Regions from separate parts of the Geobacillus sp. PK12 genome, predicted to be linked through region 2. Evidence: riboswitches for the same ligand, from Rfam matches in the RefSeq annotation. Region 2 holds a riboswitch; each other region holds the start of a gene.

Region 1 (10,642 bases), 190 kb from region 2:
AAAGAAGTCATGGATTGCTGGGAAAAGGGGTGGTCTGCTTTCTTTCAGACGCTGAACGAACTGCAAGAAACGGATTTGTTGCGGACGGTCACGATCCGCGGCGAACCCCATTCCGTCATCGAAGCCATTGAGCGGCAAATGTACCATTATTCGTATCATATCGGGCAAATCGTCTATATCGCGAAACAGCTGAACACAAACAACTGGAAAACACTGACCATACCAAGAAATCGAAAAACAACATAGGCAACTCCTTACTCGAATCATCTTGCAAACGCCATCCACCCCTCGGAACCGTCAGCCGATAAAGGTGGATGGCTTCTTTTTGTTGCTTGTTGTTCCTTCCCAATCCTATCGCTTATCGGGATCACGGTCAGCGCCTTGAAAGTTTCACAATACCGACCAACAAACAAACCATCCCCGCTCCCCACGCCATCCCCGCCTTGCCAAGAAGGAGGGAGATTTCTTCGGATGCCTGCGCATGGGTAAGATCAAAGGAAATCGCCTTCAGCGCAAATGAAACAGCCAGAGACAGCAACAAGAAATGGGCCAATATCCACAGAAACACTCGCCCTTCTCGATTCCTTCGCCAAAGAAAAACGATTGTCACAACCGCGATCAACATCACAACCGAAAAGCCGCCGATGAGCATATCCATCACATTTTCTTCCATAGGCAAATGATTGGGCAACGTTCCCACCTCCTCTTTTTCATCATATCATGTCTTTCTATTCTTCTTCCCTGCGTCCGATCCCTTCTTGTATGTGAAGCCGCCCATGGGCTTCTTCGTTCCCGCGTGCTAGGGAAGCGGCGCAACCCTTTACGCAAACGACAAGCAGGCGCCCATCTCCCTATTACAGAGGGCGGCGCCTGCTCTGATTGTATAGATGCAATGTAAAGCTTTAACTTTACCGGTCATTGCATCCGATTGTCGAGTGACCGAACAACGCCGCTTAAAGACCCAGGAATGGGTCTGTGAAGCGAGTCGTTGTTCGGTCTTCCGTCACGCTAAAGCGTGACGGAGGCAAGCCTGTGGCTTGTGCCTTCGACAGTCAAAAATGGATAAGCCACTTTTTCGTCAAGGATATGTGAAACGATTTCGTTGCATCTATATGGTTACTTTTGCTGCATCTTAAACTCCAAAAACAGCTCGTTGTAGTAGGCGAGCATGTGTTTTCCTAAGTTTTCGTACACTTCGAGATGCCCTGCTGAATCCAAATCGGGGTAAAAGCGCCGATCGCCCGCGATGTCTTTTGGCAAATAGCGAAGCGCCTTTTTATTCGGCGTCGAATAGCCGACATACTCGGCGTTTTGCGCCGCGTGTTTCGGGTCGAGCATAAAGTTGATGAACGCGTGCGCTCCTTCGATGTTTTTCGCTGTTTTCGGAATGACCATGTTGTCAAACCATAAGTTGGAGCCTTCTTTCGGCACGACATAGTCGAGCTTATCGTTTTCGGCAATGATTTCGGCCGCGTCGCCTGACCAGACGACGCCGATGGCCGCTTCCTCGTCGGCGAGAAGCAGCTTGATTTCATCGCCGACAATCGCCTTCACGTTCGGCATAAGCCGGTCGAGCTTCCGCTTCGCTTCTTGCAAATGGGCTTTGTTCGTGTCATTCAGCGAATAGCCGAGGCTGTTCAACGCCATCCCCATCACTTCCCGCGCCCCGTCGACAAGCAAAATTTGATTGCGCAAGCTTGGATCCCATAAGTCGTTCCAGCTCGTCATTCTTTTGCCGCCAAGCATCTCGCGGTTGTAGACGATGCCGACCGTTCCCCAAAAATACGGCACTGAATACCGGTTGTGCGGGTCAAACGGCAAGTTGAGAAACCGCGGTTCGATATATTGCAAATTGGGAAGCTTTCGGTGATCAAGCGGCAGAAGCAGCTTTTCCTCGATCATTTTGCTGATGGCGTAATCGGACGGAACGGCGACATCAAACGTCGCCCCGCCTTGGGCGATTTTCGCCATCATCGCCTCGTTGGAATCGAACGTTTGGTAAATCACTTTCCACCCTGTCTCTTTTTCAAACTCTCGAATGAGCGCAGGGTCGATGTAATCGCCCCAGTTGTAAACGGTCACCGTTTTGCCTCCGCCGTACCCTTCCGCTTCGTTCAACCGGTGGGTGATGAACATGAGGACGAACGCCGCGATAAACACGGCCGCAAACCCTTGGACAAGCCGTTTCACCTACTTTCGCCCCCCTATCCCGTACATTCGGCCGCCTTTTTGGCTGAGCACATAATAACCGATGACAAGCAGCATCGTAAATAAAAATAACAGCGTCGACAGGGCGTTAATGGACAGCGAAATGCCTTGGCGCGCCCGCGAATAAATTTCCACCGACAGCGTCGAGAATCCATTTCCCGTGACAAAAAACGTCACGGCGAAGTCATCGAGCGAATACGTAAGCGCCATGAAAAAGCCCGCCCATATGCTTGGCGCCAAAAACGGCAGCACGACGCTTGACAGCACTTGCCAAGGCCCTGCTCCTAAATCTCTAGCCGCATCAATCAGCGTCGGGCTCATTTCCTCGAGTTTCGGCAGCACCATCAACACGACAATCGGCACGCTAAAAGCGATATGGGACAACAGCACAGATGTAAACCCTAGTTGAATGCCAGCGATCGTAAACAACAGCAAAAACGAAGCGCCGATGATGACGTCTGGGCTGACGATCAGCACGTTGTTGAGAGCGAGAAGAGCGTTTTTCGTTCGCTGCCGCTTGACATAGTAAATGGCGAGCGCCCCGATGACCCCAAGTATGGTCGCGACCGCCGCCGACAGCAGCGCGATGACGATTGTATTCAAAACGATGATGAGCAAGCGGTCGTCGGACAGCACGTCGCGGTACCACTTCAACGTGAACGATTGAAAATCGTGCATCGTCCCGCCGCTGTTGAACGAATAATACATCAAATACACAATCGGCGTATACATCACGGCAAACACGGCTAACAGGTACACACGTCCCCACCAATGCGTCCGTTTCATCGGCTTCCCTCTTTTCTTCCACTTCCTGTCAGGCCGACGATGACCGCCATCGCGATCATTAACACAACAGCGATCGTCGCCCCCATTCCCCAGTTTTGGGTGACAAGAAAATGCTGTTCAATGGCGGTGCCGAGCGTAATGACGCGGTTGCCAGCGACAAGGCGCGTAATCATAAACAACGACAACGACGGGATGAACACCGCTTGGCAGCCGGCCTTCACCCCACTAAGCGTGAGCGGGAAAACGACGCGGCGGAACGTCGTCCACGCTGAAGCGCCTAAATCGCGGGCGGCATCGACAAGCGATGGCGGCAGCTCCTCCAGCGCGTTGAAAATCGGCAGCACCATAAACGGAATAAAAATGTACACCGACACAAACACAAAACTGAAATCGGTAAACAACAGCTGCCGCGCTCCAATGCCAAGCGTCTGCAACAGGGCGTTGGCCAGCCCGTACGTGCCGAGCAGCCCTAAAAACGCATACACCTTCAGCAGCAAATTCACCCACATCGGCAAGATGAGCAACAACAGCCATAACTGCTTGTGCCTCGTCTTTGTCAGCCAATAGGCGGTCGGATAGCCAATCAACAGCGACACAAGAGTAATCAAAAACGCGTACCAAAACGAATACGCCATCATTTTTAAATAAATGGGCGTCAACACGTTTTCATAATTCGCCACCGTCCAATGTCCGTCTATATCCAAAAACGATTCATATAATAAAAAGACGATCGGAGCGATGACAAACAACACCAACCAAATGCCATAAGGGATTAAATACCAGTTTCGCCACGCCCGTTCCGTCATGCGCCCTCATCCTCCCTTTCGACTCGCATGACGTGAATCGCTTCCGGTTCAAAACGGAGGCCGACCGTTTCCCCGACTTCCGCCTTTTTCGTCGAATGGACAAGCCATTCGTTGCCGTTTTCATCATAGCCGCAAATTTCGTAATGGACGCCGCGGAATAAGAGCGAATCGACGCGGATGACGATCTGCCCGTCTTCCGGCGCTGCGAGTTCCAAATCTTCCGGGCGGATGACGACATCAACCGGTTCGTTCGGGGCAAAGCCGCGGTCAACGCAAACAAACCGCTTGCCCGCGAATTCGACGAGGAAATCGTCGATCATGCGCCCCGACAAAATGTTCGATTCCCCGATGAAATCGGCGACGAATCGGTTGATGGGCTCGTCGTAAATGTCTTTCGGCGTCCCGAACTGCTGAATTTTCCCTTTATTCAGAACAAAAATGTAATCGGACATCGCCAACGCTTCTTCTTGATCATGCGTGACAAAAATGAACGTAATCCCTAAGCGGCGCTGCAGTTCGCGAAGTTCATACTGCATTTCCGTGCGCAGCTTCAAATCCAAGGCCGATAGCGGCTCATCCAAGAGCAACACTTCTGGCTCATTCACAATCGCCCGCGCAATCGCGACGCGCTGACGCTGGCCGCCGGACATCTCTTGAATGCGGCGGCGCTCATAGCCTTCCAAGTTGACAAACCGGAGCGCTTCGCTCACTTTTTGGCGGATGTCCGCTTCTTTCATCTTTTTCACGCGCAAGCCAAATGCCACGTTTTCAAACACATCGAGGTGAGGAAACAACGCATAGTCTTGAAAGACAGTGTTGACTTGCCGTTTGTTCGGCGGGACGTTTTGAATCGGCTTCCCGTGGAAATAAATCGTTCCTTCCGTCGGTTCGATAAACCCGGCAATCAGCCGCAAAATCGTCGTCTTCCCGCACCCTGACGGGCCAAGCAGCGTATAAAACTTCCCGCGCTCCATCGCAAAACTGACGTCATCCAATACGACCGTTCCGTCGTATTCCTTCGTCACTCGCTCGAAGCGGATGATCTCTTCCCCGTTCACTTCCAGCCCCCCGTCTTCTTGATGTTCACTATTCCTAATTAGAACATAGGAGAGTGGAAAGTGCAACGGAAAAATCCTTGATCACACGTATGAAAACTGAATTTTTCCTGAAGATCCCGCCGTCATTTTTCTATTTTATCTTCATTGTTTGGACGTGTAAGCGAGATTATGCGGGAGCCAGGGAAGCGCTCTTGATGAACGTGAGAAGCAATGAGATAAGCATGTTGACGGTCGCCTTGAATCCACTCCGCCAACCGATCGCGACTTAGCCTATCAAGGGAATTGAACGGTTCATCCATCAAATACAATTCGACCGGGCGGGCTAAAGCAATCGCAATATGCAGTTTTTGTTTTGTTCCTAATGAATACTGATCCACCGGGAGCGGGAGCATCTCCTCCATTCCAAGCAGACTGCATAATTCGTTCGCTTTGCGGACGTACTGTTGATCCAGCTTCCATAAAAGCCGGAAACATTCGATATTTTCATAACCCGTCAATTTTGAAAACATGACAGTCTCGGATGTCACATAAGACAAATGAGCGCGCATGTCGGGAAGCTGAATCGGATTGCCTTTATAAAAGGCTTGATAATGCAGCTCTCCTTTATCGAGCAATCCCGAAATAATATGCAAAAGAGTCGTTTTCCCCACTCCATTGGGGCCGGTGAGAAGCACGGTCTCCCCTGAAAAAATGGAAAATGAGAATTGCTGAAAAATCGTGGCTCCCCCATCATAGCGATACGTCAAGTTTTGCAATGAAAATAACGGTTCCATCTATTTCTTCCCCTTTTCCTGCTTGGCTCTTCACCAAAAGTTGTACTTGATTTTTTCTGAACTCTATTTACGCTTGTAAGGGAAAATCAACAAATCAGTGATTTTTTCAAATCTTTGTGCAGGAAGCTGTATTGCTTGTCAAGTACATGTTGTGGTGAAGAGCCAAAACTTTTTTCAAAAACATTCTGTGTCTATCTCATCCTTCGCACTAAACGAGAATAAACCCCGCCGTAAAGCAGCACCAATACAATAAATCCTATTTTGATGGGCATGCTGGCCGCTTTTAGGCGAAAAGCAACTCCAATCAACACAACAAGCGGCAGGCTAATCAGAATAAAATACGGCCACGACCATTGTTTCACCCACTTCACTCCTGTCTGCGATGCGGTTTCTAGTAAATTCCTTGTTAATATCATCCATTTTAATCATACACCTTGACTCTAAAAAAAAAGAGAAATCGTTCGACAATTTTGTCTTTTTTACATATTTCGACATATTTCATGCTATTGAAATGAAACAGAGATGCTTTTAAGAGCTTGGTACAAGGTAAGCGTTGATCCGAGAAATTCTTTTTTGAAATTTCCTTGCTTCACCGTATTGAATAATTTCGAAAAATACATTAAATTATATAGTAATCATCAAAACGCTGCCGAACAATTGCATACGACATTCTTATCAAGAGAGGGGGAGGGACTGGCCCGGTGAACCCTCAGCAACCTGGCCCGCGGCCAAGGTGCTAAATCCAGACAGGCGGAAGCCTGGAAGATAAGAAGAAGCGAATGAAAAGTCTTCTTCTTATAGAAGGCTTTTTTCTTTTACTACGGAGAAACGGGGGAATCGAACGTGGGATTGCTGGATGAGTTGAAAGAGCGCATTCTCATCGCCGACGGGGCGATGGGAACGCTTTTATATTCGCACGGCATTGACCGTTGTTTTGAAGAATTGAATCTATCCAATCCAGATGAAATCGTCCATATTCATGAAGCGTATATCGCCGCGGGCGCCGACGTCATTCAGACGAATACATACGGCGCCAACTATGTGAAACTCGCCCGCTACGGCCTTGAAGATGAGGTGCCGGCCATCAACCGCGCGGCGGTGCGGCTCGCCAGGCAAGCGGCGAACGGGCGGGCGTACGTGCTCGGGACGATCGGGGGGCTACGCACGTTAAACAAAAGCGTCGTCACGCTCGAAGAAGTGAAACGGACGTTTCGCGAGCAGCTGTTTGTGCTGCTGGCTGAAGGGGTTGATGGCGTGCTGTTCGAGACGTATTACGATTTGGAAGAGTTGGAGACGGTGCTTGCCATCGCCCGCAAAGAAACGGATTTGCCGATCATCGCCCATGTGTCGCTCCATGAAGTCGGCGTTTTGCAAGACGGCACGCCGCTCGCGGACGCCCTTGCCCGCCTAGAGGCGCTCGGAGCCGATGTCGTCGGACTGAACTGTCGTCTCGGTCCATATCATATGCTTCGGTCGCTCGAGGAAGTGCCGCTGCCGAAGCAGGCGTTTTTGTCGGCGTATCCGAACGCCAGCCTCCCGGATTACCGCGATGGCCGGCTTGTCTATGAGACGAACGCGGAATATTTTGAAGAGGCGGCCAAAGCGTTCCGCGATCAAGGGGTGCGCTTGATCGGCGGGTGCTGCGGCACGACGCCGAAACATATTGAGGCAATGGCAAAGGCGCTCGCCGACCGGACGCCGGTGACGGAAAAAACGGTGAAGCGGCGCACGGCATCTGTATCGGTGCAAGCCGATCGGCCCGCGCCGACTCCGCTTCCCGAGCTCGCCCGCACGCGCCGCTCGGTCATTGTCGAACTCGATCCGCCGAAGCAACTCGGCATTGACAAGTTTCTCGCTGGGGCGAAAGCGCTCCATGACGCTGGCATCGACGCGCTGACGTTAGCTGACAACTCACTTGCCACGCCGCGCATCAGCAACGCCGCTGTCGCCACGATCATCAAGGAGCGGCTCGGCGTCCGCCCGCTTGTGCATATTACATGCCGCGATCGCAATTTGATCGGCTTGCAGTCGCATTTGATGGGCTTGCATACGCTCGGCATCACCGATGTGCTCGCCATTACCGGCGACCCGTCGAAAATCGGCGACTTCCCAGGAGCAACGTCGGTGTATGATTTATCATCGTTCGATTTGATCCGCTTGATCCGCCAGTTTAACGAAGGGCTGTCGTACTCGGGCAAACCGCTTGGGCAAAAAACGAACTTCTCGATCGGCGCTGCGTTCAACCCGAACGTCCGCCATTTGGATAAAGCAGTTGAGCGAATGGAGAAAAAAATTCAATGCGGCGCCCACTATTTCTTGACCCAGCCGATTTACTCGGAAGAGAAAATCGTTGAAGTGCACGAAGCGACCAAGCATCTTGACACACCGATTTACATCGGCATTATGCCGCTTGTGAGCGCGCGCAACGCCGACTTTTTGCATCATGAAGTGCCGGGCATTACGCTCTCTGACGAGATTCGCGCCCGCATGGCCGCCTGCAGCGGTGACCCGGTGCAAGCAGCCAAGGAAGGCATCGCTATCGCCAAATCGCTCATTGACGCTGCGTTTGATTTGTTTAACGGCATTTATTTGATCACGCCGTTCTTGCGCTACGACATGACGGTCGAGCTCGTCCGCTACATTCACGAAAAAGAAGCGGCCGCCAAAGAAAGGAAGGTTGTTCATGGCTAACGTCACCTTAGAACAGCAACTGCAAAGAAAAATTCTTGTCATCGATGGCGCCATGGGCACGATGATCCAAAGCGCCAACCTATCGGCCGCCGACTTTGGCGGCGAGGCGTATGAAGGGTGCAACGAATATTTGACCCTCACCGCCCCGCATGTCATCCGCCGCATTCATGAAGCGTACCTAGAAGCCGGTGCTGATATCATTGAAACGAACACGTTCGGAGCGACACGCATCGTGCTTGACGAATATGGCCTCGGTCATTTGGCGCTTGAGCTGAACATCGAAGCGGCCAAACTCGCCAAACAAACGGCTGAGTCGTTCTCCACCCCGGACTGGCCGCGCTTTGTCGCTGGTTCGATGGGGCCGACGACGAAAACGTTGTCGGTGACAGGCGGCGCGACCTTTGAGGAACTCGTCGCCGCCTACGAAGAACAAGCGCGCGGGCTGCTGTTGGGCGGCGTCGATCTTCTGTTGCTGGAGACGTGCCAAGATACGCTGAATGTCAAAGCCGGTTTTCTCGGCATTTCGAAGGCGTTTGAAGCGGTCGGTCGCCGCGTGCCGCTCATGATTTCCGGCACGATCGAACCGATGGGCACGACACTCGCCGGGCAGGCGATCGATGCGTTTTTCATCTCGGTGCGCCATATGAAGCCGATCGCCGTCGGCTTAAACTGCGCGACAGGCCCCGAGTTTATGACCGACCATTTGCGCACGCTCGCCTCGCTCGCTGACACGGCGGTCAGCTGCTACCCGAACGCCGGTCTGCCGGATGAGGAAGGCCGCTATCATGAAACGCCGGAGATGTTGGCAGAGAAAATCCGCCGCTTTGCCGAAAAGGGATGGATCAACATCGTCGGCGGGTGTTGCGGCACGACGCCGGATCATATCCGCGCCATTGCCGAAGCGGTGCGTGATCTCCCGCCGCGGGCGATTCCGTCTTCGTTTGATGTCCACGCCGTTTCCGGCATCGAGGCGCTCATCTATGATGAAACGATGCGTCCGCTCTTTGTCGGCGAGCGGACAAACGTGATCGGCTCGCGCAAATTCAAGCGCCTCATCGCCGAAGGGAAATACGAAGAAGCGGCGGAAATCGCCCGCGCCCAAGTGAAAAACGGCGCCCATGTCATCGACATTTGCCTCGCCGACCCAGACCGCGACGAACTCCATGACATGGAGCAGTTCGTCCGCGAAGTCGTGAAAAAAGTGAAAGTGCCGCTTGTCATCGATTCGACCGACGAGCGCGTCATTGAACGCGCCCTCACCTATTCGCAAGGAAAAGCGATCATTAACTCGATCAACTTGGAAGACGGCGAGGAGCGGTTTGCAAAAGTCGTGCCGCTGCTTCATCAATACGGCGCCGCCGTCGTCGTCGGCACGATCGATGAACAGGGAATGGCGGTCACCGCCGAACGGAAGTTGGAAATCGCCTTGCGTTCGTATGACTTGCTGGTGAACCGCTACGGCGTCCCCGAGCGCGACATCATTTTCGACCCGCTCGTCTTCCCGGTCGGCACCGGCGATGAGCAATACATCGGCGCGGCGAAAGAAACCATTGAGGGCATCCGCCTCATTAAAGAGCGGCTGCCTCATTGCTTGACGATGCTTGGCATCAGCAACGTCTCGTTCGGCTTGCCGCCGGCCGGGCGCGAGGTGCTCAACTCCGTCTTTTTGTACCATTGCACGCAAGCCGGGCTCGATTACGCCATCGTCAACACCGAGAAATTGGAGCGGTTCGCCTCGATTCCGGAAGAGGAAGTGCGAATGGCTGAGGCGCTTCTTTTTGACACAAACGACGAAACATTAAACGCCTTTATCGAATTTTACCGAAGCAAAATCACCGCCGCCAAACCGGCGCAGACGAACTTGAGCTTGGAAGAGCGGCTCGCCCGCTACGTTATTGAAGGGTCGAAAGACGGGCTCATTCCCGATTTGGAAAAGGCGCTTGAGACCTACTCCGATCCGCTGTCCATCATCAACGGTCCGCTCATGGCCGGCATGGATGAAGTCGGGCGGCTGTTCAACAACAACCAGCTTATCGTCGCTGAAGTATTGCAAAGCGCGGAAGTGATGAAAGCAGCGGTCGCCTTTTTAGAGCCGTATATGGAAAAGAAAGAAGGAAGCACAAAAGGAAAAGTCATTCTCGCCACCGTCAAAGGCGATGTGCATGACATCGGCAAAAACTTGGTCGACATCATTTTAAGCAACAACGGCTACGAGGTGATCGACCTCGGCATTAAAGTCGCTCCGCAGCAACTCATTGAAGCGGTGCGCGAACATCAGCCGGACATCATCGGGTTGTCGGGCTTGCTTGTGAAATCGGCT
Region 2 (8,124 bases):
CGCGGCCAGCCCGGTTGCAGGCGACGACGTAGCATTGGTTTTCAATCGCCCGCGCCATCAAGAGCGTCCGCCAATGGTGCAGGCGGGGAAGCGGCCATTCGGCGACGACAAACAGCACTTCCGCCCCAGCCAAAGCATGGGCGCGAATCCACTCCGGAAAGCGGATGTCATAGCAAATGACCCCGGCGCATGAAAGCCCGTCGAGCGAAAACAAGCCTAAGCTGCTTCCCGGCTGCAAATACAAATGTTCATCCATCAATTGGAACAGATGGAGTTTGCTATATTCGCTGACGATTTGACCGTTCCGGTCGGCCACGATCATCGTGTTCGTCACGCCGGTTGTTGTTTTTTTAGCGACCGAGCCGGCGACGAGATGGATGCTGTGTGCTTGCGCTAGGCGGGAGGCGAACGCTTTGGCCCGTTCGGCGCCTTCGTCGGCAATCTCATCTAGGCGCGTCAAATCGTAGCCGGTCGTCCATAATTCCGGCAGCACGATGATATTCGCGCCGTCCTTGACGGCCGATTCAATGGCGCTTTCCGCGCGCCGTTCGTTTTCGTTCGGGTCGCCAAACGCAATATCAAGCTGGAGGCAGGCGATGCGGATCGTCATGAGTTTTCACCTCGAAAAAATTTTGCTTTACATTTTGCTTTTTACGATATATGATGTTGCACTAGAATTTCAAGAATTTTTTAAGAAGGTGTGGGCGATGACGATGGAAATTCCTTTTTCCGAGTTGCTTGAGCAGCTGCCAAAGCAATTTTTCGCCTCGCTTGTCGCAAAAGTCGGGGAGAAAATCAAGGCCGGATGCGACGTGATCAATTTAGGGCAAGGCAACCCGGATCAGCCGACGCCAAAGCATATCGTTGAGGCGATGCAGCGGGCGGCGGCTAATCCGAAATACCATAAATATTCGCCGTTTCAAGGCTACTTCTTTTTGAAAGAAGCCATCGCCGCGTTTTACGCGCGTGAATACGGGGTGAACATCGATCCAGACCGCGAAGTCGCCATTTTGTTCGGCGGCAAGGCCGGGCTTGTCGAGCTGCCGCTTTGCCTCGTCAACCCGGGCGATGTGGTGCTGGCCCCGGACCCGGGCTATCCGGACTATTGGTCGGGGATCGCGCTTGCCCGCGCGCGGATGGAAATGATGCCGCTTGTTGCGGAAAACGGTTTTTTGCCGGACTATGAAGCCATTCCGGCGGCAGTGGCCGACCGAGCGAAGCTCATGTTTTTAAACTATCCGAACAATCCGACCGGCGCAACGGCGACAAAGGAATTTTTCGCGGAGACGGTGGCGTTTGCCGCCAAGCACGGCATTGCCGTCGTGCACGATTTCGCTTATGGGGCGATCGGCTTTGACGGCCGGAAACCGGTCAGCTTCCTGGAAGTCGATGGGGCGAAAGACGTCGGCGTCGAAATTTATACGTTTTCGAAAACATACAATATGGCCGGCTGGCGTGTGGCGTTTGCCGTCGGCAACGAGCGGATCATTCGGGCGCTTGAGCTTTTGCAGGATCATTTGTATGTCAGCTTGTTCGGCGCCATCCAGGAAGCGGCCGCCGCGGCGCTCCTTGGTCCGCAAGATTGTGTCACGGAGCTGGTCGCATTGTATGAGGCGCGCCGCAATGCGTTCATCGCTGCGCTCTGCGAGGCCGGCTGGGAGGTGCAGGCGCCATCCGGGTCGTTTTTCGCCTGGCTTCCGCTGCCAAAAGGCATATCATCCGCTGAGTTTGCCGACATGCTGCTTGAGCGGGCGCACGTCGCCGTTGCCCCAGGCATTGGGTTCGGCGAGCACGGCGAAGGGTATGTGCGCGTCGGTTTGTTGACCGATGAAGCGCGGCTTCGCGAAGCGGCGGAGCGGATCGGGCGGCTCGGATTGTTTTGAAAAATAGAGCGGCAATGAACTACTGTCTGGTGACGGGGCAACTGTTTTGAAAAAAATGATTGACAACGGCGGCAAAGGCTGTCATAATTCAAAGTAAATTTGCCAATCGTTTGACAAGTGCATAAACGAGCAGGCTTTCTTATCAAGAGCAGGCGGAGGGACGAGCCCAATGAAGCCCGGCAACCGGCTTGGCGCACGCTAAGCACGGTGCTAATTCTTGCAGCGGAAACGCTGAGAGATAAGAAGAGCGCCATGACTGAATGACGCCTCTTCTTAGGAAGGGGCTTTTTTATTTCGCCATATATTGAAAGAGGGATGGACGATGAGTGCAGTCATTGCGACGTATTTGCTTCATGACGAGAAAGACATTCGCAAAAAGGCCGAAGGGATCGCGCTCGGCTTGACGGTCGGCACATGGACCGACTTGCCGCAGCTGGAGCAAGACCAGCTCCGCAAGCATAAAGGGGAAGTCGTTGCGGTCGAGGAGCTTGAGGAAAGCGACCGGACGAATGCGTACTTCGGCAAGCGGCTGAAGCGGGCGATCGTCAAAATCGCCTATCCGACGGTGAACTTCAGCGCCGATTTGCCAGCATTGTTGGTGACGACGTTCGGCAAGCTGTCGCTGGACGGGGAAGTGCGGCTGCTTGATTTGGAACTTCCAGAGGAGTGGAAACGGAAGTTCCCGGGACCGCGCTTTGGCATCGCCGGCATTCGCGAAAAGGTCGGAGTGTACGACCGCCCGCTGTTGATGAGCATTTTCAAAGGCATCGTCGGCCGCGATTTGGCGTATTTGACATCAGAGTTGAAAAAGCAAGCGCTTGGCGGCGTTGACTTGGTCAAAGATGACGAAATTTTGTTTGACAGCGATCGTCTGCCATTTGCGAAGCGCATTACAGAAGGCAAAGCGGCGCTCGAAGAGGTGTACGAACAAACAGGCAAGCGGACGCTGTACGCCGTCAACTTGACCGGCAAAACGTTTGAGCTGAAAGAGAAGGCGAGACGAGCCGCCGAGCTTGGTGCTGATGTGCTGTTGTTCAACGTGTTCGCCTATGGATTGGACGTCCTGCAAGGGCTGCGGGAAGATGAAGAGATTTCCGTCCCGATTATGGCCCACCCGGCGTTCAGCGGCGCCATCACGCCGTCGGAGTTTTACGGCGTCGCCCCGTCGCTCTTGCTTGGAAAACTTTTGCGTCTTGCCGGCGCCGATTTTGTGTTGTTCCCGTCTCCGTATGGCAGCGTCGCTTTGGAGCGCGGGCAGGCGCTTGGCATCGCCCAAGCGCTGACCGATGAACAAGAGCCGTTTGCCCGAGCGTTTCCAGTGCCCTCGGCCGGCATCCATCCGGGCTTGGTGCCGCTTCTTGTCCGCGATTTCGGCCGTGACAGCATCGTCAACGCCGGCGGCGGCATTCACGGCCACCCGGACGGGGCGATCGGCGGCGGAAAGGCGTTTCGCGCTGCCATCGACGCGGCGCTGGCCGGCCGTCCGCTCCGTGAAGCGGCGAAAGACAACGAGGCGCTGCAAAAGGCGATCGACCGCTGGGGCGCCATTGAGGTGGAAGCATGACGAAACAGCTCGTTCTCTTTTGTGATTTTGACGGCACCATTACGGAAAACGACAACATTATCGCCATTATGAAACAGTTCGCCCCGCCGGAGTGGGAGGCGTTAAAGGACGACATTCTCGCCCAGCGCATCTCCGTTCAGGAAGGCGTCGGAAAAATGTTTTCACTTCTTCCGTCGGCGCTGAAAGAGGAGATTGTTGACTTTTTGCTTAGCACCGCCCGTTTGCGCGAAGGGTTCCGTGAGTTTGTCGCGTGGACGAAAGAGCAAAGCATCCCGCTCTATATCGTGAGCGGCGGCATCGACTTTTTCGTCTACCCACTGCTTGAAGGGCTGATTGAGCCGGAGCGCATTTTTTGCAACGGCTCTGACTTCAGCGGTGAGACGATCCGCATCACATGGCCGCATGCATGCGACAGCCAGTGCCAAAACGGCTGCGGCTGCTGCAAGCCGTCGCTATTGCGCAGGCTCGCCCGCCCCGACGGGTATCACGTCGTCATCGGCGATTCGATCACCGACTTGGCGGTGGCAAGACAAGCCGATTATGTGCTGGCGCGCGATTTTCTGCTTGAAAAATGTCAAGAGCTTGACCTGCCGCACGCGCCATTTGCGACGTTTTTTGACGTGATGGATGCGTTGCAGCGAATGGAGGTGATCGTATGAGCATCGTCGTGAAAAAGTGGAACGAGCTTGCGGAAGTGAAAGCCGAGCTCGCCGCCCGCGATTGGTTTTTCGCAACAAGCGGCAATTTGTCGATCAAAGTGACGGACGACCCGTTGACGTTTTTGGTGACAGCGAGCGGCAAGGATAAGCGGAAGCAAACGGATGAGGACTTCTTGCTCGTTGACGCCGCCGGCCGACCAGCGGAGAAAACACATTTAAAGCCATCAGCGGAGACGCTGCTGCATGTGGAAATTTACAATCGCACAAACGCCGGTTGCGTTTTGCATGTTCACACGGTCGACAATAATATCATTTCCGATGTGTACGCAGCCAACGGAGAGGCGGTCTTTTCCGGGCAAGAAATCATTAAGGCGTTCGGCATTTGGGAAGAAAATGCCGAAGTGCGCATTCCGATCATTGGCAATGACGCCGACATCCCGACGTTGGCTCAACAGTTTTCGTCATATATTCATGGCGATGCGGGCGCCGTGTTGATCCACAACCACGGCATTACCGTCTGGGGACGAACGGCGTTTGAAGCGAAAAAACATTTGGAAGCGTGGGAGTTTTTGTTCAGCTGGCAGGTGAAGCGGCTGCTTTTGCAACGGGCCGGCCTGCCGGTTGGTTAATATACATCTTTTAGAAGGGGGATTTTGACATGGCCGTCATCAAAGTGAGAAAAACGGGCCAAGTGATTGAAGGAGAAGACAATGTGCGCGCGTTTTTGAACAGTCAAGGGGTGTTGTATGAACATTGGGACATCACGAAACTGCCGGAGCATTTGCGTGACAAATACGTACTCACGGATGAAGAGAAAAATGAAATTTTGGCGACGTTCAAAGATGAAATTGAAGATTTGGCGGCGCGCCGCGGCTACAAAACATGGGATATCGTCGCTCTGTCCGATGCGACGCCGAACTTGGATGAACTGCTGAAAAAATTTGAACAAGTGCACATCCATACGGAAGACGAAGTGCGCGCCATTACAGCCGGCCATGGCATTTTCATCATCAAAGGCGACAAAGAAACCGGTTATTTTGACGTCGAGCTGGAAGCCGGCGATGTCATTTCTGTGCCGGAAGGGAATCCGCACTACTTTACGCTCATGGACGACCGCCAAGTCGTAGCCGTCCGTCTGTTCATCGACCCGTCCGGCTGGGTCGCCCATCCGTATGAAGAAAAAGAAGAGGCCGTCCAATAATGAGAACACCCCGCTGCCAGGCAAGGCAGCGGGGTGTTTCGTTCTGTATGGAGAGGAGCGCCTGTCTCGATGACGGAAGGGGGGATCGCTAAAACGATTCGGTTAACAAAATCATAAACAAAATGCCGATAATAAACGCGTACGTCGAGATCCGTTCGTTGCCGTCGCCATGACTTTCGGGAATGAGTTCTTTGTAAATGATAAACAGCATCGCCCCGGCGGCAAACGCCAACCCGTATGGAACGAGGCCGCGGAAGAGAGAGGTTAAATAAAAGCCGAGCAAAGACGTCACAATTTCGACCGCGCCGGTTAACGTGGCAATGACAAACGCTTTAAAGCGGCCAATCTGCTGATTGACTAAAAACAAGGCGACCAAAAATCCTTCCGGCGCGTTTTGCAAGCCGATGGCCAATGCGATCAAATTGCCGATTTGCGAAGCGCCGTCTGAGGCGTAGCTCACCCCGACTGACAGCCCTTCGGGGAGATTGTGCATCGCAATGGCGGCGATGATGAGCATCGCCTTTTCGTCGAATTGCAAGCCGCTTTTCGTATGCTCCAAGTCGATATGGGGGACGGTCATCTCAAGCAACGTTAACACGAGCACCCCCGCCGCCAATCCGATGGCGAGCGCCTCAAAACCGCCGGACCGCAGGGCCTCGGGAATAAGACTTGTCATCGAGGCCGCCATCATAATGCCGGCTGAAAACGCGAGGAGCACATCGCGCCAGCGGTGGGTGAGCGATTTGGCCATAAACAAAATCGGCACAGCGCCAAGTCCGGTCGATAAGGCGGACAGCACACTGCCGGTCAATACCCCGTTCATCCAATTCCCCCTTCATCAGCCTTTATTTTTTCATATGCGCCGTTTCCACAAATGTGACAATCGCCCAAGCGCTGCCCTATCACAAAATTATCATAGCGAAAGGAACGGCCGCTGGCGAGAAAAATGGACCAGCGCCTGGCAAAAACGGTTGCCTGCCTGTTTGCTGTTCAAGTATAATGCAAGTAAGAAATGGTTAAATGCAAAGGGTTGGATGGCATGGAACAAAAAGAGCAAGAACTCGAGCAATCGCTAAAGTTGTTTATCGTATTGTCGCGGGCTTACCGCGCCGTAAGCGACCAAGTGAACAAATCAATCCACTCATTCGGGGTCAATCCGACCGAATTTGCCGTGTTAGAATTGTTATACCATAAAGGGGATCAGCCGCTCCAGCAAATTGGCGAAAAAATTTTGCTGGCGAGCGGGAGCATCACCTACGTCATTGACAAACTGGAAAACAAAGGATTGATCGTCCGCCGCGCCTGCGAAAAGGACCGGCGCGTCACGTACGCGTCCATTACAGAAGAGGGGCGGCGGTTTATTGAACGCGTATTTCCCGAGCATGCGGAAAAAATTCACGAAACGGTTTCGGCGCTGACGGCGGCAGAAAAAGAGCAGGCGATTGCGCTGCTGAAAAAATTAGGATATGGGGCAAAAACAAGGGGCTGACGCGAGGTCGGCCTCTTTAATTTTGCCGGAAATGGATACGTTATATAAAGAACATACCATAGCCAGCAAAAAAGGAGAGATCACCATTGATGGTTCCAGTAGGGGTATCGAATCGCCACATTCATTTATCAAAAGAACACATGGCGGCGCTGTTTGGCGAAGGCGCCGAGCTGACGGTGCTCAAGCCGTTGTCGCAGCCTGGCCAGTTCGCCGCCAAGGAAACGGTGACGGTCGAAGGGCCGAAAGGGAAAATTGAAAACGTCCGCGTCCTCGGACCGGTCCGTTCGCTCACCCAGCTTGAAATTTCGAAAACCGACAGCTTCAAGCTCGGCGTCGCGCCCCCGGTCCGCTTATCCGGCGATATTGACGGAACGCCGGGCATTACGATTCACGGACCGAAGGGGACGGTGACCGTCGACAAAGGGGTGATCATTGCCAAGCGCCACATTCATATGACGCCGAAAGATGCCGAGACGTTTGGCGTCCGCGATAAACAAGTTGTGAAAGTGAAAACGCAAGGGGAGCGGGCGCTCATTTTTGACGAAGTGATCGTCCGCGTCAGCGAAGATTTTGCATTAGATATGCACATTGACACCGATGAAGCGAACGCGGCCGGCTTGAAAACGGGCGATTATGTCGAACTGCTTCCATCGTGAAACCATCCGCGCCAAAGGCGGACAAAGCGCCCTCTCGGTACAAACGAGAGGACGCTTCCCATTAATGCGGCCGCTTCTTCTCTGATGCTAGTGTGCCGACAAGATGAAACGGCGCATCACGCCGAATGGCGTCAATGACGCCGCTGCTGATTTCTTGATGGGTGAGCCAACGCGTGCTGTGCTCTTCGATCACGAAGCCAAGCTGAATTTGCCGGTACAGGCAAGCGGAAGACAAACGGAGTTCCCGCTTTGCCTCGGCCGGATGGGCCCGGCTGCCGAGCACGTGGAACAGACGCCAAGGACCGGGATGTCTGCTATTTTCCCGGATGATGGCCGGAAACGCCTGTTTCCCGTCGCTGTGCACCCATGCGACAACAAGGTCGAAGGCTCTGTTTTCATTGATTGTTTGGTGAATCAAGGAACATAGTACATCATGATCGCGATAATCGACCAAAAGCGGGGTAATGGCCTCCAGATGTGCGGCGCGGGCGATGAGCCGTTCCATCCGTTCCCTGTTCCGGGCGACGATGGATACATGGTACCCTTCTCGCACGAGCCAAAGCGACACGTCGGTTAACATGCCTGTCCCACCGATGACGAGTGCGTGCATGGTGGTTCTCCTTTCGGATTAATGCGATGCTCCTTTCAAATAGCGGTCAAACCAGTCGACGA
Region 3 (10,642 bases), on a different contig from region 2:
TCACGTCGGCGCAGAGGATGGCGAGGCTTTAGAGGACTGGTGAAAAACGACCGATTTCGCCGAACCCGCTGTTTTCGGCTGAAAGAGAAGCGTTGATGTTACAGGACTTCCCCATTTGAGAAGAAAGTCCGTTTTCCGCGACTTTTCACTAAATCACCAGTCTTTTAGGGAAAAACGATGGCATCCGGCATCTTTGGCGCAGCGACACGCCTGCCAACGTAAACGATGAAACGATCACAAGGAGGGGCCAACCGATGGCTTTGATGAACATTTTGCCGTTTGCCCGCTTTTTGCTTGATCAAGCGGTCAACGAAGGCGACATCGCCGTCGACGCGACCGTCGGCAACGGGCACGACACCGTGTATTTGGCCGAACGCGTCGGGGAGACAGGCCATGTGTTCGGCTTTGACATTCAGCCTGAGGCCATCACCGCCGCTTCCGCCCGCCTCGCGGAACATGGGCTATGCGGGCGGGCGACGTTGTTCGAGCGAAGCCATAGTGAACTGCTTGAGGCGCTTCCCGCCGATGTACACGGGCGCATCGCCGGCGCGGTGTTCAACCTCGGCTATTTGCCGGGCGGCAATAAGCAAATCGTCACCCAGCCGGAATCGACGATCGAAGCGGTCCGCCAGTTGCTTTCCGTCATGAAGCCGGGCGGCGTCATCGTTCTTGTCGTCTACCACGGCCATCCGGAAGGAAAGCGCGAACGCGACGCGCTCCTTGATTACGTCCGTTCTCTTGATCAACGGCGCGTCCATGCCTTGAAATACGAATTCATCAATCGGCAAAACAACCCGCCGTTTTTGCTCGCGCTCGAGAATCGGGCGGATGGGGGCGCCTGATTCCGTCCGATCCGCCGACGAACCACTGCTCTTGCCAATACAAGCAAACGGCCGCCCTTATGAAAAGGACAGCCGTTTTTGCCGCTCCTGCCAAAAGCGGTATGCTTTTCCGTTCCAATAGAAAAACTGCGACGCCGCCCCGCCGGCGCGGACGAGCCGGCGCGCCAGCCGGCGCAGCCCGCGCTGCTTTTTCACCTTGGCATCCGACAAATACAACCCAAGAAGCCCTCGGTGAATAAGGCGGTGAAACTCGCCGTGCGGAAGGGCGCCGACATGGCGGTCGGCCTCTTCGATGAAATGGCAAAGCCGCTCAAGCATCACCGTTTCATTCGGATAGTAAAAGCAAAAGTTTAAATCGCCGCCGTCCCGGTCTTCCTCCTGGTCGATCAAATAGTCGAGCAAAATGTGCAGTCCTTGAATGTACGGAAAATAACCGTCGCGCACTTGTCTCGCCATCTCCGGCGGCAGCGATTCGCCAAACGCATAGGCGACGAGGCAGAAAATGCCGAGCGTCGAACCGGAGCAGGCGGAAAACTCATACCATTCCATCGGCGGCAAGGCGTCTTTGTATTGCGCGAACCATTTCTCCAGCCGCGGCACCCGATCGCTCGCTTCGACATGTTTATGCACTTGCAAGTCGCAATAATATCCGGCCAATTCATGCAAAAATGGGGCGATCGTCTCATAATGGCGCACCGTCTCGAGCACCTCTTGGCACGTGCGGACGAGCGCCGGCAAATAGCCGCCGTCTTCCTGTTCGCGGCGATGGCGGTAATAGTTCGACGGCTCCGCGCCGATCGTCAAAGCGTCCGGCATCGAATCGTGCAAGGCGCGAAAGTCGAGCGGATCGAGCGAGGTGCTGCGGTCGCACAAATTATCCAAATAATCGCTGATCGTCTGGTAAGCCACGATAAAGCGGATGCAATCCTCCATGTTTTCTCCGGCCAAGAGCGCCAAAATGGAGCCGCCTTCGCAATGGAACGTTTTCGAAGCGATGCTCGCCAAGGCCTGGCGCCGCAATTCCGGGTCGGGAATGCGCTCGGCCTGGCGCCGCCAATAGGCAAGCTCGCGGTGGACAAGCGGAAGCACGTCACGATACACCATTTTCATCAAGGCGATGGGGTTTTTCGGAATGTTCAATCGGCTCACCTCAGGTGCAAACACCATGGTCTCGTCTCCTAGCATTTCCATCTTATCAGCAACCAAAATCGTTTCGCGTCTGAACAGCCTGCGATCTCGTCTTCCAGTATTGCCATCAATGCGGCCGGGGCAAACCATAAAAGGGTTGGCGATGGAATGAAAAAACCGCTCAACAACGGTTCTTCTCACGTTGAGAAGCTTTGTGAAATCGGATCTTCTTTCCCGATCCCAACCACTCATCGGGCGAAACGAAACGTTTTTCACCAATCCCGATCAGGCGCGCTCACTTTCGTTGGCGATTTGGACGCAGCGTTGTACAATACATGGTGAACGATCGATTTTGCAGCAGAAAGGAACGAACGCCCATGATTTACCCATACAAAGGCAAAACGCCGCAAATTGCCGCCTCCGCCTTTATCGCCGACTATGTGACGATCACCGGCGATGTCGTGATCGGCGAAGAGACGAGCATTTGGTTCAATACCGTCATTCGCGGCGATGTGGCGCCAACGGTGATTGGCAACCGGGTCAATATTCAAGATAACTCAATTTTGCATCAAAGTCCAAACAATCCGCTTATCATTGAAGACGGTGTAACAGTCGGCCATCAAGTCATTTTGCACAGCGCCATCGTTCGCAAAAACGCGCTCATCGGCATGGGCTCGATCATTTTGGACCGCGCGGAAATCGGGGAAGGCGCGTTTATCGGCGCCGGCAGTTTAGTGCCGCCGGGCAAAAAAATTCCGCCCAACACGCTCGCCCTCGGCCGGCCGGCGAAAGTCGTCCGCGAACTGACGGAAGACGACATCCGTGAAATGGAGCGCATACGCCGCGAATATGTCGAGAAAGGGCAGTATTACAAAGCGCTGCAGCAACAGCGGACATCGTGCGCCAACAAAAAAGAGCTGCCGTGATCAGGCAGCTCTTTTTCTTTCATCACTTGTCCGCCAACGCCAGCGCTTGTTCTTTCAACAAGGCGGCTTTGTCGGTGCGCTCCCACGGCAGGTCGATGTCCGTACGCCCAAAATGGCCGTAAGCAGCCGTCTGTTTGTAAATCGGGCGGCGAAGGTCGAGCATTTTGATGATGCCCGCCGGGCGGAGATCGAAGTTGTTGCGCACGACCTCAATCAAAATGTCTTCCGACACTTTGCCGGTGCCGAACGTATCGATCGAAATCGAAACTGGGCGGGCGACGCCGATCGCGTAGGCAAGCTGCACTTCGCATTTGTCGGCCAGTCCTGCCGCGACGATGTTTTTCGCGACATAGCGGGCCGCATACGCCGCCGAGCGGTCGACTTTCGTCGGATCTTTGCCCGAGAACGCGCCGCCGCCGTGGCGGGCGTAGCCGCCGTACGTATCGACGATGATTTTGCGCCCCGTCAACCCAGCATCCCCTTGCGGACCGCCGATGACAAACCGTCCTGTCGGGTTGATGAAATATTTCGTGTTCTCATCAAGCAGCTCTGCGGGCACGACCGGCTTGATGACCTGTTCTTTAATGTCGCGCTCGATTTGCTCTTGCGTAATTTCCGGATGGTGCTGCGCGGAAACGACGATCGTATCGACGCGCACCGGTTTGCCGTTTTCATCGTATTCGATCGTCACTTGCGTTTTCCCGTCCGGCCGCAAGTACGGCAAGACATCCGTTTTGCGCACTTCCGCCAATCGGCGCGCCAAGCGGTGCGCAAGCGAAATCGGCAACGGCATCAATTCTTCCGTCTCATTGCAGGCGAACCCAAACATCAATCCTTGGTCGCCGGCGCCAATCGCTTCAATTTCCTCGTCAGTCATCTGACCTTCGCGCGCCTCAAGCGCCCGGTTCACCCCCATCGCAATGTCCGGCGATTGTTCGTCAATCGACGTCAGCACCGCGCACGTATCGGCGTCAAATCCGTATTTGGCGCGCGTGTAGCCGATCTCCCGGACCGTATCGCGGACGATGCGCGGAATGTCCACGTATGTTGATGTCGTGATTTCCCCGCTCACGAGCACCAGCCCGGTCGTGACGCTCGTTTCGCAGGCGACGCGGGCGTTCGGATCTTTTTCCAAAATGGCATCCAAAATGGCGTCAGAAATTTGGTCGCAAATTTTATCCGGATGTCCTTCCGTCACAGACTCTGAAGTAAACAAGCGGCGTTTGGCTGACATTCGGTTTGTTTCCTCCTCTTGGCATAATGTGGCAACACGGAACTCATTTCCCTTTTTCCCTTCGCAATATAAAAAACCTTTCCTGTAACGGCTGAGGAAAGGTCATGGCAATCGTATTGCTTCCTTTCACTCTTATCGTTCAAGGACTGCGCCTTGCCACAGGTTAGCACCATTTCACACATGTACAGTTGTGACGGTTGCTGGGCTTCATCGGGCCTGTCCCTCCACCGGCTCGGGATAAGAGTATCCGTTCAATGACTTATCTTATCGCAATGGAATCGGCAAAGTCAACTATCAAAATTCATTTTTTATCATTTCCAGCCGAGAAAATTCTTTCCTCAAGGAAATCGACACATTGGGCAAAATAAAGTTTGAAAAACCCACACAATTAGTATGGACTATTAATAAAAATGTGTTATACTATTTTCAAGAGTGATTTCAAAAAGAAGGCAGGTTTTGAATATGGGGATCGCAAACATGACGAATAAGCTTGATGTATTGCTGCAAAAACCGTACGTGCATCATCAACTGTCCGTCGCCGAGCTCGTCGAGAAAGTCCTGCAGCGGAACGAAGGACGGCTGACGCACACCGGAGCCGTCGCGGTCACGACCGGCAAGTACACAGGGCGGTCGCCGAAAGACAAATACATCGTCGAAGAACCGTCAACGAAGCAAACGATCGACTGGGGAGCGGTCAACCAGCCGATGTCTCCGGAGACGTTTGATAAACTGTACGACAAAGTGCTCGACTATTTAATGAAGAAAGATGAACTGTTCGTGTTTAAAGGCTTTGCCGGCGCCGATCCGAAATACCGGCTGCCGATTCAAGTCGTCAACGAATTCGCCTGGCACAACTTGTTCGTCCATCAGCTGTTCATTCGGCCGAACGCCGAAGAGCTCGCCGTGCATGAGCCGCAATTCACCGTCATTTGCGCGCCGAACTTTAAAGCCGACCCGAAAGTCGACGGCACGCGCTCGGAAGCGTTCATCATCATCTCGTTTGAACGGCGCACCGTGTTGATCGGCGGCACCGAGTATGCCGGCGAAATGAAAAAATCGATTTTCTCGGTGATGAACTATTTGCTGCCGGAACAAGGCATCCTGCCGATGCACTGCTCGGCCAACGTCGGCCAGGAAGGCGACGTCGCCCTCTTTTTCGGCTTGTCGGGAACGGGAAAAACGACGCTCTCGACCGACCCGAACCGCCGCTTGATCGGCGATGATGAACACGGCTGGTCAAGCCGCGGTATTTTCAACATCGAAGGCGGCTGCTATGCGAAATGCATCAACCTATCGCGCGAGAAAGAGCCGCAAATTTTTGACGCCATCGGCTTCGGCGCGGTGCTCGAAAACGTCGTCCTCGATGACGCGACGCGGGTGCCGAATTACGACGACGGCACGCTGACGGAAAACACGCGCGCCGCCTACCCGCTTCAGGCGATCCAAAACATCATCGACCCGAGCGTCGCCGGCCATCCGTCCACGATCGTGTTTTTGACGGCTGATGCGTTCGGCGTCCTGCCGCCGATCAGCAAGCTGACGCGCGAACAAGCGATGTACCATTTCTTAAGCGGCTACACAAGCAAGCTCGCCGGCACCGAACGCGGCGTCACCGAACCGGAAGCAACGTTCTCAACGTGCTTTGGCGCACCGTTTTTGCCGCGCCCGGCCGTCGAATACGCGGAAATGCTCGGGCAAAAAATCGCCGAACACAACGTCCGCGTCTTTTTGGTCAACACCGGTTGGACAGGGGGGTCGTACGGCGTCGGCAGCCGCATGAAGCTCGCCTACACCCGGGCGATGGTGCAAGCCGCCGTCGAAGGGGAGCTCGACAACGTCGAAACAGTCAAAGATCCGATTTTCGGCCTCGCCATCCCAACCCGCGTCCCCGGCGTGCCGGATGACGTCCTGCAGCCGCAAAACACATGGGCCGACAAACAAGCATACGAACAAAAAGCAAAAGAGCTGGCGCAAAAATTCCGCGCCAACTTCCAAAAATTCGCCCACATCGATCCGTCCATCGAAAAACTCGGCGGACCGCTCGTGTAACAAGAACACGGCCGGACAGGGTATTCCCTGTCCGGCTGTTTTTTATTTCTTTCCGTTGCTTTGGGCCTCCCATTTCGCCTCCTTCCCACGAAAATCGGGAGGATTTTTTCATTCCGATGCCGAACAAATCCTTGACAAACAAGGGAAGTTGTGGTAATAAAAAATAGACTCTGCACAAGAATAAGGGGGAGGCTTCCATTGCTTCAGTATATCCATTCGCCTTTAGGAAATTGTTGAAAATCCATCCGCTTTCCTTCGCCCCCTTGCTTGGGGGCGCGACAAAGAGCGCGTTTTATCAAAAACTGAAGAGCTGGCTTTTGGTTCGTGTTTACGATTCCATCACCAATCGTTTCGATGATCAAAGAGAGGATTGAGGAGGAGAAATCACGGGAACTATTTTGTGAGCTCCCTCTGTAAATGATCACTTTATTTCAGAACAAAGCAAAGGAATCAGTCTTGCTTCATCATATGGCAGAGTGCAAACCGAAGGATTGTTTGCGCTCCTGCCTTTTCAACATTAGAATCAAAACGCCAATCGGGACGATGAACGTCACCGACAAATTCTGTCAATAGACTTTACCCTCGATGGCCGTAAGGTTCGAACGCATAAAATGATTGTCGTCGATCCCCCGGGGTTTTGGCACGATTGGGGGTCGACGACAATGCGAAGGCGGGTTTACTTCTTCAGCTGTTCAATCTTTTCCGCCGGCAACCCGGTCAGCTCGTGGATCGTGTCGACATCGTACCCTTTCGCCAACATTTTCTTCGCGATGTCGATTTTCCCTTCCTCGATCCCTTTTTGGCGTCCCTGTTCAATCCCTTGCTTCATCCCTTGCTTTATTCCTTGTTTCAACCCTTGTTCGATTCCTTGTTTGACTCCTTGTTGAATGCCTTTCTCGATTCCCCGCTGTTCGTATGAGATGATGAGCTCCATCACTTGTTTCGCTTCCTTCGTCTCCATTTGGCTCACCTCGTTTCGCAGTTGGATTTCCTCCGCTTCGGACAACCGCAAATACGTTTCAAAAAACCCAAACAACAGCCGCTGCTTCGCCTCATCGAGCTCGAGGCGGACTAGGATGCGCAAAAACTCCTTTTTCACTTCCACCTTCTCGCTTTCATTATACCCCATTTTGCTTAACAAGGCGGCGGCAACCGGATTGTCACGGCGGATGTACTCGCGCCACGGCAGTTTGCGCAGTTCCACCGTCAGAAAGCGGAAGTCAAGAACCATCAAAAATGGAAATTGAATCATCAATGAGGAAGGTTCGTCGCGGCGTTCGTCGTAGCTGAAAATGGCGATCGGGAGGATGCGGCGGCGGTGTTTTTGAAACAAGCGGCTGAAGTAGAGGAACATTCGCTCGGGGAACGTCCGCTGCTTATAGCTTTGATGTTCGACGTGAACGATGACGAGCCCGTCCTCCCCTCTTACCTTTGTTTCGACCAACAAGTCGACGCGGTGCTTTTCCCCAGCTGTCACGTCGGTGAACAGCTCTTCGGAGAGAAAGGAAAGATGATGGATGTCGATGTGCTCGTACACGTCAGGAAAGAAAAGAAGCAAAAAGTCTTCGAAAAACGTCGACAGCAGCTCCTTGAACAACCGGTCGTGATCGATTCGCTTTTTCGCCACGTTTTCCCTCCTTGCGGCATCGAATTCATCGTATGATATTCGCTCTCCGCGGCCAAACTCCTTCTCCTCCCCCCTACTTTTTTTATGGTATGATCAAACGTCGCACAGGAAGTCCTCAAGCAAAGGCTATTTTTATGCTTGTCTGAATCGGCCTGACGCCACAAGTTAACTATAGACGGAAAAAACTTGAGCCAAGAGCGCAAACCGTTCTTCCGTTTGCGCTCCTGTCCGATGAACCCGTTCAGCTCTCATTCAGCCGCTTCGTGGTGTGCAGCCTCGTTCAATTCGTCGAATACAGGCTGACGAGCTCATACGTCACCGTCGTCCGGCTGTCTTTCCACTCAAGCTTTCTCACGACCGCAACGCCGCTCGCTTCGCTTTGCACCGTCCGGCGCACTTCAAGCGGCACGTCAAGCGGATACAAGCGGTATCCTTCTTTTTCCAACACAAACACATTTCCTTGAACGCGCTGTTCCTTTCCTTTTGTCACAATGACCGTCTGCAGCTCCATCGGCATGCCCATATGATTCCAACCTCCTTGGCACCCCATCGATTCGTTGGCGGCCGCGCCGCCACCCGAGCGGCGCGCGCAGCCGCCCCTCTAGTTGTATCGTATCACATTGTCAGCTGTTGTTTCATCCATTCCGTGAGCCTTTGCACCGTCTCGCGATTGGCTTGCGGCGGAAAATAGTGGGTGAACTCAGGGAAGTACCAAGCCGTGACCGGTTTGCCGAGCTGCTTCAGCCGCCGCTCAAGCCGATAGGCGTGCTCAATCGATACGTTCTCATCGCGCCCGCCGTGGATGATGAGCACCGGGGCTTGGAGCCGCTCGAGATAATAAAGCGGGGTTCGATGCCGGTAGCGCTCCGGGCATTTGTTCGGCGTCCCGCCGATGACGCGCTTCATCATTCGCCGCAAGTCAGGCCGCTCCCAATACGTAAGCTCCAGATCCGCCACCCCTCCCCAGACCGCCACCGAACAGACCCCCTCGGCCATTAGGGCGGCATGGAGCGCCATCGCCCCGCCGCGGGAGAAGCCGAACATGTGAACGCGCCCGGGATGGACGAGCGGATGGCGGCGAAGGAGATAAAACCCAGCAAGCGCGTCATAACGGTCGTCGCCGGCGAAATCTTCGTTTCCTTCTCCGCCCCCATTGCCGCGGTAAAGCGGAGCGAAGACGACAAACCCTTGCGAAGCGAATTGGACAAGGCGCGGCACTCGCACCTGCCCCACATTTTTAATCCCGCCGCGCAAATACAAGAAGCCGTCATACACCTTATTTTGTTTCGGCGCCGCTAAAAATCCTTTCACCTTCAGCCCTTGGGACATATAGGTGACAAAGAACACATCGATTCCCGGATGCGGCGACGGAAACCGGTATTGGTCGATGATGTCCCCGTCCATACGCCTGCCTCCTTCCTATGCGAAAACAGATGATGCGAACCACCCGTCATCATCCCCCAACGCCTTCTTTCATTAGGACAAGTGGGGATGTCCGACTGCCTCGCCGCTCTTGCATGCCTCCCCTTGGCCGAGCGTCATCTTGAAAAAGCCCTGGAGCGCGAGGAGCGTCCCGACCGCCGCCCGTTCTCGGCTGACCGCCCATTTTTTCTAGGCATTCACACATTTTTGCTGCGTGCATACGATAAGGTGAAACCACGGTTTACCGCATGCGAACCAAGGGGGTTAACGAACATGAAAAAATGGGCCGTATGGTTATGCTCGCTTCTCTTGCTTTTGCCGCTTTCCGCCTGCACGAATGACGGGGGCCAAAGCGAAAAGCCGCTCAAAAAAGTGCGGCTCGCCGAAGTGACGCACTCGATTTTTTACGCGCCGCAGTACGTCGCCCTGGCAAAAGGCTTCTTTCAAGAAGAGGGGCTGGATGTCGAACTGACGACGACATGGGGCGGCGACAAAACGATGACGACGCTGCTTTCCGGCGGCGCGGACATCGCCCTTGTCGGCTCGGAAACATCCATTTATGTCTATGCGCAAGGGACGGACGATCCGGTCATCAATTTCGCGCAGCTCACGCAAACCGACGGGACGTTTCTTGTTTCCCGCGAGAAAATCGACCACTTTACATGGGAGATGCTGAAAGGAAGCACGTTCCTCGGCCAACGGAAAGGCGGCATGCCGCAAATGGTCGGCGAGTTTGTGCTGAAAAAACACGGCATTGACCCGCATCAAGATTTGAAGCTGATCCAAAACGTTGATTTCGCCAATATCGCCAACGCCTTTGCGAGCGGGACGGGCGATTTCGTCCAGCTGTTTGAACCGACGGCGAGCATTTTTGAACAAGAAGGAAAAGGCTATATCGTCGCTTCATTCGGCACCGAATCCGGGCGCGTGCCGTACACGTCGTATATGGCGAAACGAAGCTACATCAAAGCGAACAAAGACGTCATTGAAAAATTTACGCGCGCGATCTACAAAGCGCAGCAATGGGTCGAATCGCACAACGCCGCCGAGATCGCGAAAGCTATTCAGCCGTATTTCAAAGACACCGATTTGGCTTTGATCGAAAAAGTCGTCGACCGGTACAAAAGCCAAGGGACCTACGCGACCGATCCGATTTTGGATGAAGAAGAATGGAACCACTTGCAAGACATTATGGCCGAAGCCGGCGAGCTGCCGAAGCGCATCCACGTTGACACGCTTGTTGATTCGTCGTTTGCCAAAAGCGCGATGAACAAGTGACGAAAGCGGGTGAACGAAATGTTTCTTGTCATCGACCGCCTCTCGCACACGTATTTGACAAAAACGACCGCTGTCACTGCACTCGATGATGTGTCGCTGTCCGTCGAGAAAGGGGAGTTCGTCTCCTTTCTCGGCC

What was found. Region 2 has a riboswitch for S-adenosylmethionine ahead of mtnW (2,3-diketo-5-methylthiopentyl-1-phosphate enolase). Riboswitches for the same ligand answer to the same signal wherever they lie in the genome.
Region 1: another riboswitch for S-adenosylmethionine. It lies ahead of ETR37_RS01145 (bifunctional homocysteine S-methyltransferase/methylenetetrahydrofolate reductase); the one in region 2 lies ahead of mtnW (2,3-diketo-5-methylthiopentyl-1-phosphate enolase).
Region 3: another riboswitch for S-adenosylmethionine. It lies ahead of metK (methionine adenosyltransferase); the one in region 2 lies ahead of mtnW (2,3-diketo-5-methylthiopentyl-1-phosphate enolase).

The regions. Positions count from the first base shown of each region.
Region 1 is NZ_SDKL01000002.1:144,855-155,496, reverse strand. It holds gene ETR37_RS01180 (DUF1572 domain-containing protein) at 1-246, shown strand, start outside; gene ETR37_RS01175 (hypothetical protein) at 374-691, opposite strand; gene ETR37_RS01170 (ABC transporter substrate-binding protein) at 1,117-2,190, opposite strand; gene ETR37_RS01165 (ABC transporter permease) at 2,191-2,994, opposite strand; gene ETR37_RS01160 (ABC transporter permease) at 2,991-3,800, opposite strand; gene ETR37_RS01155 (ABC transporter ATP-binding protein) at 3,797-4,858, opposite strand; gene ETR37_RS01150 (ABC transporter ATP-binding protein) at 4,981-5,631, opposite strand; gene ETR37_RS19010 (hypothetical protein) at 5,823-5,993, opposite strand; SAM riboswitch class I at 6,301-6,403, shown strand; gene ETR37_RS01145 (bifunctional homocysteine S-methyltransferase/methylenetetrahydrofolate reductase) at 6,475-8,322, shown strand; gene metH (methionine synthase) at 8,315-10,642, shown strand, end outside.
Region 2 is NZ_SDKL01000002.1:334,626-342,749, forward strand. It holds gene ETR37_RS02155 (carbon-nitrogen family hydrolase) at 1-610, opposite strand, end outside; gene ETR37_RS02160 (pyridoxal phosphate-dependent aminotransferase) at 708-1,883, shown strand; SAM riboswitch class I at 2,020-2,128, shown strand; gene mtnW (2,3-diketo-5-methylthiopentyl-1-phosphate enolase) at 2,206-3,447, shown strand; gene mtnX (2-hydroxy-3-keto-5-methylthiopentenyl-1-phosphate phosphatase) at 3,444-4,106, shown strand; gene ETR37_RS02175 (methylthioribulose 1-phosphate dehydratase) at 4,103-4,735, shown strand; gene ETR37_RS02180 (1,2-dihydroxy-3-keto-5-methylthiopentene dioxygenase) at 4,765-5,307, shown strand; gene ETR37_RS02185 (ZIP family metal transporter) at 5,396-6,130, opposite strand; gene ETR37_RS02190 (MarR family winged helix-turn-helix transcriptional regulator) at 6,347-6,796, shown strand; gene ETR37_RS02195 (phosphate propanoyltransferase) at 6,886-7,452, shown strand; gene ETR37_RS02200 (short-chain dehydrogenase) at 7,514-8,062, opposite strand; partial or broken gene ETR37_RS02205 (S9 family peptidase) at 8,081-8,124, opposite strand, start outside.
Region 3 is NZ_SDKL01000020.1:22,078-32,719, reverse strand. It holds gene mnmM (tRNA 5-(aminomethyl)-2-thiouridylate-methyltransferase MnmM) at 255-842, shown strand; gene ETR37_RS08410 (tetraprenyl-beta-curcumene synthase family protein) at 900-2,009, opposite strand; gene ETR37_RS08405 (gamma carbonic anhydrase) at 2,348-2,896, shown strand; gene metK (methionine adenosyltransferase) at 2,919-4,130, opposite strand; SAM riboswitch class I at 4,260-4,374, opposite strand; gene pckA (phosphoenolpyruvate carboxykinase (ATP)) at 4,593-6,179, shown strand; gene ETR37_RS08390 (Rpn family recombination-promoting nuclease/putative transposase) at 6,856-7,806, opposite strand; gene ETR37_RS08385 (DUF2584 domain-containing protein) at 8,087-8,329, opposite strand; gene ETR37_RS08380 (alpha/beta hydrolase family protein) at 8,422-9,210, opposite strand; gene ETR37_RS08375 (ABC transporter substrate-binding protein) at 9,502-10,506, shown strand; gene ETR37_RS08370 (ABC transporter ATP-binding protein) at 10,525-10,642, shown strand, end outside.